Linked DNA regions of Variovorax sp. PBL-E5. The protein of the gene in region 1 interacts with the protein of each later gene in a pairwise test. Links are inferred from orthologs where the notes say so. Each region holds a gene or a part of one and is shown on either strand. Other genes may lie near its edges.

The links.
Region 2: the proteins of WDLP6_RS12455 (region 1) and rho interact in binary tests that used the Escherichia coli proteins (3 or more experiments, as listed by UniProt). The link is inferred for Variovorax sp. PBL-E5 from one-to-one orthologs.

What each region holds. Positions count from the first base shown.
Region 1 is NZ_LR594671.1:2,554,452-2,558,139, reverse strand. Bases 1-2,898 are described here. They hold WDLP6_RS12455 (YhbY family RNA-binding protein), read left to right. Parts: upstream 1-1,158; coding sequence 1,159-1,638; downstream 1,639-2,898. Other genes in these bases: greA (transcription elongation factor GreA), read right to left, coding at 2,811-2,898; WDLP6_RS12445 (DUF4149 domain-containing protein), read right to left, coding at 2,418-2,753; WDLP6_RS12450 (glycosyltransferase), read left to right, coding at 1,698-2,417; WDLP6_RS12460 (RlmE family RNA methyltransferase), read right to left, coding at 470-1,138; ftsH (ATP-dependent zinc metalloprotease FtsH), read right to left, coding at 1-302. In the rest of the region: more of greA, read right to left, coding at 2,899-3,287; WDLP6_RS12435 (Kdo hydroxylase family protein), read right to left, coding at 3,351-3,688.
Region 2 is NZ_LR594671.1:3,016,089-3,019,773, reverse strand. The notes cover bases 1-2,894. They hold rho (transcription termination factor Rho), read right to left. Parts: upstream 2,134-2,894; coding sequence 868-2,133; downstream 1-867. Other genes in these bases: WDLP6_RS14675 (PD-(D/E)XK nuclease family protein), read left to right, coding at 2,780-2,894; trxA (thioredoxin TrxA), read right to left, coding at 2,320-2,652; WDLP6_RS14690 (oxidoreductase), read left to right, coding at 1-737. Also shown: more of WDLP6_RS14675, read left to right, coding at 2,895-3,685. UniProt on the Escherichia coli protein: Facilitates transcription termination by a mechanism that involves Rho binding to the nascent RNA, activation of Rho's RNA-dependent ATPase activity, and release of the mRNA from the DNA template.

The DNA.
Region 1 (3,688 bases):
GGCTTGACGTCGAACTTGACGTTGTTGGCGATCAGGTCGCCGATCAGGCCGCGATCGAGGTAGGTGGCGGTCGTGCGGATCTTGCGGTCGTCGGTGGTGATGGCGACGATCTCGCTGCCGCTCTGACCTTCCTGGATCGTGGCGCTCTTGATGCGGTTGCCGCGGACTTCCTCGAGGAAGTCGGAGTAGCCGATATTGCCTGCACCGGCCGTCCCGCGAGTGTCGAACTGCTTGAACACAGTGAACAACACCATCGCAATGACGAGCCAGACGGCAACCTTGGAAAACCACTGATTGTTCAAACGAAGCTCCAGTCGAAGGCGCGTTGCATCGAAAAAAGAAAACGCGCTGAGGGCACGCAATTGGCACCCATTTTAGGCTTTTCAACCTGCGAAACGTGGCAATTTTCCGTGAGCGGCCATAGGGGCCGAGCGGTTTTAGGCCGAATTGGCGAAATCGCGCCGGCGTATCAATTCGTATCCGCCCTTTTGATTCCCATGCCCACCATGAAGGTCTCGGACGATTTGTCGCGCGAGGCCTTGGGCTTCATCGGCTTGACGACGCGGAAGTTGTCCTTGAAAAGCTTCGTCAGCTCGCTGTAGCCGCTGCCATGGAACAGCTTGGCGACCAGTGCGCCTTCAGGCTTCATGTGGTGCTGCGCAAAGTCGATCGCAAGCTCCACCAGGTGCGCGATGCGTGCCGCGTCGGCCGATTCGATGCCCGAGAGGTTGGGCGCCATGTCGGAAACCACCACATCGGCGAGCCGGCCACCCATGGCGCGCTCGAGCCGCTCCAGCACCTCGGCCTCGCGGAAATCGCCCTGAAGAAAAAGCACGCCCTCGATCGGCTCCATCGGCAGCATGTCCAGCGCGATGATCGTGCCCGCGAGTTCGCCGACCGCCGCACCCGTCGGCGACAGCCTGCGCCGCACATACTGGCTCCAGGCGCCCGGCGTCGAGCCCAGATCGATCACCAGCTGTCCGGGCTTGATCAGGCCCAGCGTCTCATCGATCTCCTTGAGCTTGTAGGCGGCGCGCGCCCGATAACCCTCCCGCGTGGCCAGTTTCACATACGGGTCGTTGATGTGGTCATGCAGCCATGCCTTGTTGACCTTCTTGCTTTTCGGTTTGGGGTTCATTGACACTCGATAATACGGGGATGCCCGCCATTCAACTGACCCCCGCGCAGCGCAAGGTGCACCGCTCCGAAGCGCACCATCTGGATCCGATCGTCATGATCGGCGGCGACGGACTGACGCCGGCCGTCAAGAAGGAGACCGATGCCGCCCTCAAGGCCCACGGCCTGATCAAGGTGCGCGTCTTTTCCGACGACCGGACGGCACGCGAAGCCATGCTGCAGACGCTCGCCGACGAACTGGACGCCGCGCCGATCCAGCACATCGGCAAGCTGCTGGTCCTCTGGCGGCCGGTGCCCGACAAGGAACGCGCCGTCGACGAGGACCGCATGCCCGGCCCGCGCGACGTCAAGGTGCTCAAATACAGCAAACGCGGCGGCCAGCGCCCCGAGATCAAGACCCTGCGCGTGCTCGGCAACCAGCGGCTCACGCCGGGCGGCACCGTCAAGCGCGCCAAGGCCAAGAGGCCGCTGTCGGTCAAGAAGCGCCGACAGGCCGACTGACAGTGACGGCCGTGGAGACGAAGCCTGGGGTTGCGCCAGCGACCCGGCACGTGCTGTGCATGAAGTGGGGCACCAAGTACGGCCCCGACTACGTCAATCGCCTCTATGCGATGGTGCGGCGCCATCTGAGCGGCGAATTCAGCTTCGTCTGCCTGACCGACGACAGCGAAGGCATCCGCAGCGAGGTCCGCTGTTTCCCGATTCCGCCGCTCGACCTGGAACTCGCGCCGGGACAGGTGGACCGCGCATGGAAGAAGCTCACCACCTTCGAGCAGGACCTGCACGGCCTGCGCGGCACGGCGCTCTTCGTCGACCTCGACGTGGTCGTGGTCGGCAGCCTCGATGCCTTCTTCGAGCAGCCCGGCGAATTCCTGATCATCCACGACTACGAACGGCCCTGGCGCCGCCGCCGCATCACGGGGAACTCCTCGGTCTATCGCTTCGAGCTGGGTGCGCATCCCGACGTGCTGGCGCATTTCCGCGCGAACATGGACGCGGTGCAGGCGCAGTACCGCAACGAGCAGACCTACCTGTCGGACTTCATGTACCGCAAGGGGCAGCTCGCCTACTGGCCCGAAGCGTGGTGCCCGAGCTTCAAGTACCACGGCATCCCGACCTGGCCCACCAACTACTGGCGCGAACCCTTCGTGCCGCCGGATGCGCGCATCGTGGTCTTTCACGGGGAATGCAATCCGCCGGACGCGCTGGCGGGCCGGCGCAACCGGCGCTTTCGCTTCATCCGGCCGGCGCGCTGGATCACCCAGTTCTGGAAGGCCTGATCAGGCAGTCCGGCGGCCCATCCGCCACAAGAGAATGCCCGCACAGACCCATTGGCCCAAGTACATGCCGCTGCCGAGGCCATGCCAGAGCCTGAGGTTCTCGCGCGCGAGGATGTGAGGTGCCACCGCATACTGCTGCAGCAGGGCCAGCAGCAGCGCGATCACGGTCAGGGAAATCGTGGTGCGCGCAGGGCCATCGATGGATGCGCCGGCGCCGGCCCGGGCGTGGACCAGCAGCACCAGCCCGCAGCCGAGTGCGATCCAGGTCTGCGCGGCGAACAGCTCGCCAGCGAAATTACCCGCGACGACCGGGTTGCCGAGGCGCGCGAACAGCATCGGCACCACCAAAAGGCGGCCAGCATCAGCGCGATCCGAGCCTTCATGCGCTCTCCGTCAGAGGTAGCTGACCTTGACGATCTCGTAGTGCTTCACGCCGCCGGGCGCCTGCACCTCGGCGGTATCGCCCTCCTCCTTGCCGATCAGCGCGCGCGCGATCGGGCTGGACACGTTGATGAGCCCAAGCTTCAGGTCGGCCTCGTCCTCGCCCACGATCTGGTATTTGACCGCTTCACCGGTCTTCTCTTCCTCGAGCTCGACCGTGGAACCGAAGACGACCTTGCCGCCCGCATCGAGCCCGGACGGATCGATGATCTGAGCGGCCGACAGCTTGCCTTCGATGTCCTGGATGCGGCCCTCGATGAAGCCCTGACGGTCCTTGGCGACCTCGTACTCGGCGTTCTCGCTGAGGTCACCCTGGGCCCGGGCTTCAGCGATCGAGTTGATCACCCACGGCCGATCGACGGTCTTGAGCCGGTGAAGTTCTTCGCGCAGCTTCTCTGCGCCGCGCTTGGTGATGGGAATGGTTGCCACGTTGTTTGCTCCATAAAGCGAAACCGCCGAACGATGCCGTTCGGCGGTCGAAGGGAGAGAAGATCAGACGAGCGAGCGTCCGGTCAGCCGGCTCAGGATGGCGAGCGGGCTCGAATCCGGATTGTATTGCCTTGCGGCGGGCAGGTGCAGCGTCTGCTCGAGCATGTACTGCCCGGACATCACGGCGTGCGAGGTCTGGTCCGAGAAACACACCCACACCGAGCCCGCGGGAAAGGGCACGGTCTCCTGCTCGGCGCTCTTCTGGTAATCGAGGTCCGACTTCATGCCATCGTGCAGCTGGAGCATCAGATGGTCGTACTCGCTGCGCAGCGACTTGGTCACGCGCAGCGCGCGCAGCAGCCGGGCCTGGATGCGCGAGTAAGGCTTGGCGCGCGGCAGGA
Region 2 (3,685 bases), 460 kb from region 1 along the record:
CGGCGCTGGCGCTGCGCCACGATCGCCTGCTGTCGGTCTACCAGAACCGCCGCTTCGACGCGGACTTTCTGACGTTGCGCGACGTGCTCGCGGGCGGCGAGCTCGGGCGTCCGGTGTATCTCGAGTCGCATTTCGATCGCTTCCGGCCGCAGGTGCGCGACCGTTGGCGGGAGCAGGCCGTGCCGGGCGCGGGACTGTGGGTCGACCTGGGTGCGCACCTGGTCGATCAAGCCATCCAGCTGTTCGGCCGGCCCGACACCTTGCAGCTCGACACCGCCGTGCTGCGCGACGGGGCGCTGGTCGACGACTACTTCCACGCGGTCTTGCGCTACGAGGTCGGCCCGCACGCGCCGCTGCGTGTCGTGCTGCATTCGACCACGCTGGCTGCACACGCGGCCCCGCGCTACATCCTGCACGGCACGCGCGGCAGCTATGTCAAGCATGGTGTCGATCCGCAGGAAGACGCACTGCGCGCCGGACGACGCCCTGGTGGCGAGGGATGGGGCGTCGATGGCCTCGACGGTGAACTCACCCTGCACGCGGACGACGGCAGTGCGCAGCAACGGGCGCTGCCGACGCGGCCCGGCAACTACGCGAGCTACTACGCCGCGGTGCGCGACGCCATTCTCGGCAAGGCCCCGAACCCCGTACCCCCGGAGCAGGCCGTCGAACTCATGGAACTGCTAGACCTCGGCCGCCAAAGCGCCGCCGAAGGCAAGGCTCTCGCGACGCACTGAGCGCGCGGCGTCCAAGGCAAGCAAAGCGCGAAGCCCCTTCGTGAAACGCCGCGGATCCGGCTCTGCCGGTCCGCCGGCGTTGCCCCCTGAAAGGGGGTGGGCGGCCACACGAAGTGGGCAAGCCTGGGGGTCAGCCTCCTCGTCTCATCATGTCGAAGAACTCGACATTGGTCTTGGTCGCCTTCATGTTCTTGAGCATGAGTTCCATCGACTCGATCTCGTCCATGTTGTACATGAGCTGGCGCAGGATGCGGGTCTTCTGCAGGATCTCGGGCGCCAGCAGCAGCTCTTCGCGGCGCGTGCCGCTGCGGTTGAGCTGGATCGAGGGGAACACGCGCTTCTCGTAGAGACGGCGGTCGAGGTGGATTTCGGAGTTGCCGGTGCCCTTGAACTCTTCGAAGATCACTTCGTCCATGCGGCTGCCGGTGTCGATCAGCGCGGTGCCGATGATGGTGAGCGAGCCGCCTTCTTCGACGTTGCGCGCGGCACCGAGGAAGCGCTTGGGGCGTTGCAGCGCATTCGAATCCACACCGCCCGTGAGCACCTTGCCCGACGAGGGCACGACGTTGTTGTAGGCGCGGGCGAGGCGGGTGATCGAGTCGAGCAGGATCACCACGTCCTTCTTGAGTTCGACCAGGCGCTTGGCGCGCTCGATCACCATCTCGGCCACATGCACGTGGCGCGCGGCGGGTTCGTCGAAGGTCGAGGCAATGACCTCGCCCTTCACGGTGCGCTGCATCTCGGTCACTTCCTCGGGCCGCTCGTCCACGAGCAGCACCATCATGTGCACCTCGGGATAGTTGGCGCTGATCGCATGTGCGATGTGCTGCATCATGACCGTCTTGCCGCTCTTGGGCGGCGCCACCAGCAGCGCGCGCTGGCCTCTGCCGATCGGCGCGATGATGTCGATGATGCGGCCGGTGATGTTCTCTTCGCCCTTGAAGCCGTCGCGCTCGAGCTTCATCTGCTCCTTCGGGAACAGCGGCGTGAGGTTCTCGAACATCACCTTGTGCTTGTTGTTCTCCGGCAGGCCGTCGTTGACCTTGTCGAGCTTGGTCAGCGCGAAGTAGCGCTCGCCGTCCTTCGGGATGCGCACCTCGCCCTCGATCATGTCGCCGGTGTGCAGATTGAAGCGGCGCACCTGGCTGGGGCTGATGTAGATGTCGTCGGTGCTGGCGGTGAAGCTGGTGTCGGGGCTGCGCAGGAAGCCGAAGCCGTCGGGCAGGATCTCCAGCACACCGTCGGCAAAGACCTGCTCGCCGGCCTTGGCGCGCTTCTTGATGATCGCGAACATCAGCTCTTGCTTGCGCATGCGGCCGGTGTTTTCGATCTCGAGTGCTTCAGCCTGTTTGAAGACTTCAGACACGTGCAGTGCCTTGAGTTCGTTTAAGTGCATGGAATGACCCCGTGCGGGGAAATCTAGAAAACCAGGAGGGGGAGGCTTGGAATGAGGCGAGAAATGCCTCACAAACCGGGGAACTCGAACCGGGTCCCAGAAAGAGCCGGTGATCTGCGCAGGATTATGACAGGAAAAAAGAGAATGCTGCCGGCGCGTTGCGCGCCGGCAGCAGGCGTCCTGGCCTCAGGCGAGTTGCTGATCGATGAAGGCGGTGAGCTGGGCCTTGCTCATGGCACCGACCTTGGTGGCCGCCAGTTGACCGTCCTTGAACAGCATCAGCGTCGGAATGCCGCGGATGCCGAACTTGGCGGGGATGTCGCGGTTTTCATCCACGTTCATCTTCGCGATCTGCAGCTTGCCTTCATACGTGTTCGATACCTCGTCGAGGATCGGCGCGATCATCTTGCAGGGGCCGCACCATTCGGCCCAGTAGTCCACGAGCACAGGCTTGCCCGACTTGAGGACGTCGGCTTCGAAAGAGGAATCGGAGATGTGTTTGATGAGTTCGCTGGCCATTGGATGAATCCTTCTGCGCTGAGTGGTGGTGCAGCTAAAGTGCAGGTCATTGTGACAGAAACCAAGTGCCGGCGTGGTCGGCGCGGACGCTATCGCCGCGATAGCCAAAGCCCTGCGAGAACACCCGATGAATCCTTCTGAGCGCCATCCCGCGCACGCGCTGTGGTGCGATCCGGCCGAGGGTCTCGTCGCGCGGATTTCGCGCCTCCTGGCCGAGCGCCGGCTGCACGCGGCACGCACCGTGGTGGTCGTGCCCTACGGTCAATTGATACAGACGGCAAGGGCGCTGTGGGCCGCGCACGGCGCGCCGGGGTTCGCGCCGCGCTTCGAGACCACGCGCAACTGGGCGCGCAGTGCGGGCGGCTTCGCGCCGGGCGCCGACGACATCGCCTTCGACACAGCGCGCGATCTGCTCACCGCACAGTCGCTGCTGGGCCGCGCGGGTTTCGCAGCCTCGCGCATCGCATTGGCGGGCCGGCTGGTCGAGATCGCCCTGCAGCTCGCGCCACTGGCCGCGGCCGAACGCCCGCACGAACGTGCGGATTGGGCCTTGCAGGCGCGCGGTGTCATCGAAGCGGGCAAGGGCTCGGAATGGTTCGACATCGAGAGCGCGCTGAACGGCATCGCGCTCGCATGGGCCACCAACTCGGGCTACGCGACGGACGTGCTGCTCACCGACCCCGTGCTGGCGCAGGTCGACCAGCTGATCGTGCTCGATGGCCTGCAGAGCGATCCGCTGACCCGCAAGCTCTGCGCGTTGCTCGACGATCGCGTCGTCCATTTGCAGCTCGCGACGCTGCAAGCCCCGGGCTGCACCGTGGCCCTGCATCCCGCGGCCGACCCCGAGGACGAGGCCGAGCGCGCCGCGGCCTGCGTGCTGCGGCATCTGGCCGAGGGCCGCGCGCCGGTGGCGCTGGTGGCCACGGACCGCGCGCTGACGCGTCGTATCAGCGCGCAACTGGTGGCACAAGGCGTGTCGCTGCATGACGAGACCGGCTGGAAGCTTTCCACCACCCGCGCCGCTGCGACGCTG